DNA from 2 places in the Blautia sp. HCN-1074 genome. Region 1 is predicted to be linked to the other one. Evidence: riboswitches for the same ligand, from Rfam matches in the RefSeq annotation. Region 1 holds a riboswitch; the other holds the start of a gene.
The links. A riboswitch is a leader RNA that binds a small molecule or an ion and turns the genes downstream of it on or off. The one in region 1 is predicted to bind cobalamin.

Region 2: linked by a shared signal. The riboswitch ahead of WKT11_RS15810 (hypothetical protein) and the one ahead of WKT11_RS15330 (cysteine-rich small domain-containing protein) in region 1 are both predicted to bind cobalamin.

What each region holds. Positions count from the first base shown of each region.
Region 1 covers NZ_JBBKBP010000021.1:29,841-33,057, forward strand. Annotated here, with positions in the region: gene WKT11_RS15320 (BMC domain-containing protein) at 1-42, shown strand, start outside; gene WKT11_RS15325 (EutP/PduV family microcompartment system protein) at 85-591, shown strand; cobalamin riboswitch at 731-924, shown strand; gene WKT11_RS15330 (cysteine-rich small domain-containing protein) at 1,259-1,582, shown strand; gene WKT11_RS15335 (C1 family peptidase) at 2,209-3,217, shown strand, end outside.
Region 2 covers NZ_JBBKBP010000022.1:62,896-66,112, forward strand. Annotated here, with positions in the region: gene WKT11_RS15805 (hypothetical protein) at 1-678, opposite strand, end outside; gene WKT11_RS15810 (hypothetical protein) at 1,058-1,795, opposite strand; cobalamin riboswitch at 1,945-2,159, opposite strand; gene WKT11_RS15815 (IS110 family transposase) at 2,426-3,217, shown strand, end outside.

The sequences.
Region 1 (3,217 bases):
GAGGTATTAAAGTTTAAAACCTGTGCGATTCACAGAAGCTAGCATAGCCTATATTGGGAGAGCTGAAAGGAAAGAATACAAAATATGAAGAAGATATTTTTGATGGGCAGAAGCGAGGCTGGGAAAACTTCGCTTACGCAGGCTTTGAAAGGAGAAAAACTTCATTACATAAAAACACAGTATACAAATACGAACGATGATACGATTGATTCTCCAGGTGAGTATGCGGAATCTAAACATTTCAGTGTCGGGCTTGCATGCTTTTCATTTGAGGCAGATGTGATCGCTATGGTGCAGTCGGCAGATGAGCCTTTCAGCCTTTTTGGATATGGAAGTAATTCGTTTATTCTCAGACCACTGATTGGGATTATAACAAAGATAGATTCTCCATATGCAAATGTACCGATGGTACGACAGTGGATGATTAATGCAGGATGTGAACGTATTTTTCTGGTAAATAATGTTACCGGAGAAGGAATCGATGAGCTGAAGGAATATCTGGAGGAAGACCTTCCGCAGATTAGTCTGGAAGAAGCGAAATACAGACAGAGCCTGGGTTTAAATGAATGGGAACCCTTGCCAGAGAATTAAATATTATTTACTTCATAAGTTGCCAGAGTAGGATGGAAGTAATTCGTCATTAGAATAAGGATAACCGAAGAAATATAAAATTATATTGATAAATAGTTGACATTCTCATTACAAAATGTTACTATACAGTCAGTATAATTCCATACAGAACATATTAAGTGCTGATACTGTTTAAGAAACAGTACAGAAAGAGGGAATCAGGTGAGAAACCTGAGCGATCCGGTCACTGTAACAGAGGAGCAAATCTCAGAATGTCCATTGTGCCATAGCATGAGAAGGAGAGAGGAGCGATGAGCCTGGAGCCAGGAAACCTGCTTGGTATGGCGAGGTTAAACTTCCGTGTAAAGTGTAACAACCAACTCCGTTGAATCCGCAGCTTCGGAGTGTTGTCTGCTTTTATTTGAAGGCAGACATTTTTTATGGAATGCGCCTGTTCTTTATGAATTATACATGATTAAATGGCAGGCGATACTACTTCGGATTTATTCGTTCCCTCCGCGCACTCATGAACGGATTTTTTTCTACCCCGGGGTAGCATCGCTCCCTCTTATAATTACGTAATTTAAGAAATGCTGTAATGAATTTTTGATACTTTGTTATGCGAAGAGTGATTGATGATTCATTAGAGTATTTTTTTATATTATGTATGAGAAAGAAGGAAAAAGAAATGGAGAAACCTTATTGGGAGGGAAAAGAGTATTCTTATTTCAGCCATAAAAAATGCGAGTATTTTCCATGCCATAAGAATGCAGATCCGGATGATTTTAATTGTCTGTTCTGTTATTGTCCACTATATGCGCTGGGAGATAAATGCGGAGGGAATTTTCGATATACAGAGAATGGGATAAAGGATTGCACAAATTGTATGCTTCCACATAAAAGAAAAAGTTATGGTTATATTACGGGAAAATATCAGGAACTGTCGACGCTGATGAAGAAAATAAGAGAAAATGAGCAGACAGAGACCAAAATACCTCGAGGAATAAAATAAATTTGTGTGAAAAGCGGGAATGTGTCAGATTAGCCCAGATAAACGGGAACGATTTTTATTGTAATATACAATTAAGTTTGTTAGAATAAATACAACAAAAGAGAAGATCTGAAATGAAATAATACAGTTGTTGGAACAACCGGCAGCTAATATCTTCTTAAATATCAAAAACTTGAACGGATTTTTGTGTAAATTATTTTACATACACTCATGCACCGTTCGCACACTTTTCACCTGAACAAAAGAGAATGCGGCACAGGCATTTGACATCTTTTCCTGCCGGTATTTTTTCTGACTGGCAGAACCGGACATTTCTATTTTCTATATGTTTCCTCCTTGAAGCAAGAGTTCCATTGCCGAGGAAAAATTTTTTGGAATTTTATGCATGATTTGTATAGAGGATAAGAGGAGGAGTTCTTTTACTGTTATTAACAGAAGAAAAATAGATTGTAAAGATACAAGGTTGGAAGATATATTTGCTACATAGAACCGCCGGAAAGCATGAAGTTGCTATCTGGCGGTTTTGGTGTAACAGGAAATTTTACAAAGCAGGATTCTATATTGAAAAATGAAATTAAAAATGATACAATGCTATTATCTTTAAACATGGAGGAATTATCAGACATATGAAAAAAAGAACTACTGCTATACGTGTGCTATCGGCTTTTTTGACATCTGCCATGATTTGCGGTTCGATACCTGTAAAAGGTCAGGAGATGTTTGGAACTGGTATATATCAGGAAACGGAAGCAGAGGATATAGAAGAATTTCAGGATTCTCAGACAAATGATTTTGAGACAAATACGGAATCAGATACGGAATCAGATACAGAAGTATTTTCGTCTGACGATACAGAACAGGATTTCCAGGATGGGGAGACGTTGCAGGAGAATACAGAGGGAATCCGATATATCAAAGGACGACCGTTAACAGAAGAGGAGAAAGAAGAGCAATTAGAACCGTTTAAAAATCTGACATTACTAGATCCGGGACCAGAGGTGGAAAGTGATCTGACATCTGTTTATGCTGCCTATGGAAGCAGGGCCGCAGCCTTTTCATCTTATTATGATTCCAGACAAAAGGGACTGGTTACTTCTGTAAAAGATCAGCATCCATTTGGAACGTGCTGGGCATTTGGAATGGCAGCAATCATGGAGTCCTCTTTGCTGGCACAGAACAAGGGGACGTATGACTTGTCAGAGGAGCATCTGTCATATTTCTTTTCCAACAGGCAGAATGATCCGTTAGGAAATACTGCCAATGATATAAATTCTGTATTGGGAAATTACCATAATATAGGTGGCAATGATTACCTGGCGGCAGTTTTTCTCAGCACATGGTCAGGTATGACTACAGAGACAGATGTGCCGTTTCCTACAGACTCCTCACATAAACAGGATCTGACTGAGGCAATATCCGAAGATAAAGCGTACCATGCGGCTGCATATCTGAAAAATGCATCGTTTTCTGAATATAGCGAGGAGCGCATGAAAGAAATGTTGATGAATGATCATGCAGTATCTATCATGCTGTATATGTCGGAAAATTATGTCAATGCAGATACAGCGGCGTATTGTTACCCTGTAAACAGAACTTCGGGAAAAATAATCAATCACATTGTAACAGTAGTGGGAT
Region 2 (3,217 bases), on a different contig from region 1:
CGTAGTTTTGCCAAAATCAGCATAATTAGGAAACTCTTTATTATTATCTCTATTTGTAATATATTCAGACATGATTTTAATGTCTGGCATATTTTCTTTATCATAATAACAATTGGTTGCACTTGCTGACGTACTAAAAAAACTTTTTCGTGTAAATGAAACACATAGATATCCCCATGTATTATCTTTTATTTTGGGTTCCAGTTCATCTGCTAATGACTTTATTGCTTCCGAATACTGTCCATATCCTATACAATTTTGGTAAGTTATTCCAGTATTAATTGTTCCTAATTGACAAAATTCAAATGATAAATCATTATCAACAATATCGTCAGCTATTTCTTCGATTGTTTTTTCACTCTGCAAATCGTAAGTTATTGCTATGGAAGAATCCATTAAAGTTCCGTTTCCCTCGATTGCACCTATATAAACATCTGTATCTTCATCGTCATAAATACAAGTTACGTTTCCTTTAATTGTTATTCCTTTTGCAATTCCATCACATCGCGAAAAGACAGTTTGAAATTCATCTGTTTCGCTATTATATGCATATGATTCATCAATTTGTACATTTATATTTTCTACAATTCCATTGTCATTTATACGAAAAGGAAATACAGCAATGTTTTCTTTTGCTTCTTTTGAAGCATATGTAATGGTGTGTCCTTTTCCGTTCAATATGCCGCCAAAACTAGATGTTGCTTCTGGAACATCTGAAATGTCAATGTCATTACATAGTATAACCGTTTTATTATTATAATTTTGTATATTTTCGATAAAATTATAATAATCTTGTTCTGTATTAATACAGTATTTCCCTGTTGAATCTTGTGATAATATATCTGAATTAGCTTTTACAAGATAGGCATTACTAAATAATAGAAAAGCTGAGAATATTAACTGATATAAGATTTTTTTTTCTTTTTTCTTTTTCTTCATATCTATTTACACCCTAAAATTAAAATAATATGAAAAAGACGAAGAACTAATGCTTTATAAAGTGAAACTTTATAAAGCATTAGTATCTTCATCTTTTTATTTGCTATTAAAATTTACTTTATTTCCAACCCGGAACCTGAATCCACTGATCTCCCTGCTGAACATAACTGGAAAATCCAAGATCTAATCCCATCATCATAGAAAAATCTAAGCATACAGTGTGTTCTTTAGTGTCGGAAAGTACAGTATCAACACCTAAGTTATCTGTATTACCATCAATAATAGTCATCCAACCTGAATAATTATTATAGTCTTTCTCAGAAAGCCAATCTGTTTTATGTACTATATTGTTCCAGGTTGAATTTTTTGTAACCTTCATGCTTTCTGTTTCTGTTGTATTAAGATTTGATAATTTGAAATATTTTCCTCTTCCGTTAGCAAGAGAGTTTGCTGTTTTATTTGCTGTACCATCATCTGCAAATACTTTCCCTAAATCGCTATTAGCATGATTTTCCATTTTAACAGCTGGAATATAATTTCCATACTGACTATCATACCAACTTAAAACTCCTTGATAATGATAAGTTTTACCATTTAAAGTCTCTTTTGTTTCAGTATCAGATCCCGAAACTGCTTTCAGAACATCTAGTGCAGTAACAGAACCGTTGGAATTTGTTACTGTAACAACTTTTTCTGGCACAATGTCTGGTGACGCACTATTTTTTCCTGTTAAACCAGTTGTCTTTATAGACACTTTTGCAGTTACTGTATCTGCCATAGCCGGTACTGCTGTGCTTCCTACCATTGTTGTTGCCATTAAGAATGCAATCACGCTTTTTCTTACTTTCATGTTCATTTTGTTTCCTCCTTAATTAAATGTATTATTTTTTTGCAGGTTATCCTGCAAAATATATCATTTCGCAGCCTTTTCAGACCACGTTTGATACCTGTTTTCCATAAGAAAGGGTATAAAAAATAAACCTCCGTTATGCCTACAGATATTTGTTTTTTATTTTTACTAAAGTCCGTCTCCTGACTTAAAGTTCCAGAGTATTTTTCAGACATACTCTAACCTACTTACTGCCCTTCTCAGAAATAATTTCCAATGGCTTCGCAGTGTTCGTCCTTATTACAGTGGGGATGAGACCGTACCGGTATCTCACCGGATTTCCAAAAGCTAAAGATAAAGAGATAACGTTACTTCCGATATTCTGTTATCAACGAATCATGAAAGCTTATCTCAGCCTATAATGAAAATAGGATACTGACTCCACTACTTTTTTCACTTCTCTTTTTGCCTTACAATAGTCTTAGGCAGGATTAAGTTTGATTGCACCTTGGAGGATTTGCACCCCGTTTGTCAACGTAAATGATTTGCCCTTGAGCACAGCATATTGTCGCACCTTTTATGAATAGCACGAGTAGCAAAGTCCGTATTATCTCGGGCAAATCTCCTGCCAATTCTATAGTAAAGGAGTTGTTCTGTATGAAAGACCTTCTGGAAATTTCCTGTGGACTGGATGTCCACAAAGAAAAAATTGTTGCATGTATCCTGACTGGTCCTCTGGGCAAGCCAACCCGTTCTGAAATCCGTGAGTTTTCTACATTGATTCCGGATATGATAGCATTACGGAATTGGATCGTTTCTAAAAACTGCCATCATGTAGCTATGGAAAGCACCGGTATCTATTGGATGCCGATTTATGAAATACTGGAGGATGCTTTCTCTGGTGACATTACCCTGCTTGTTGTAAATGCACGCCATATGAAAAATGTTCCTGGCAAAAAGACCGATATGCGGGATTCCGAATGGATTTCCACCTTGCTTCGCGCCGGACTTTTGAACGGAAGTTTTATTCCCGAAAAAAGAATTTGGGAATTCCGCGATCTAAATCGTTACCGTAAGAGTGTCATCCGCGATATTACGTCACAGAAGAACAGGATTGAGAAATTTTTACAAAGTTCCGGCTTCCGTCTATCATCCTTTATTTCTGATATTTTTGGCGCTTCGGGTAGAAACATCATTCTGCATTTAATTGAACATGGGCAGATTGATAAAACTGCTTTAGATTCTTGTCTCAAAACCAAGACCAGAAACCGTATTGATGAAATTCTCATGTCCGTGAACGGAACACTGTCAGAACACCAAAAGGCATTTTTAAGGATTCTCATGACTCATTATGATTCTTTAAAGAAACATCTTGCTGAAATTGAAACGAGTCTCGAGGAAGATATGGCTCCATTTGCCCTGCAGGTTGAGCAGTTGAATAGCATCTAT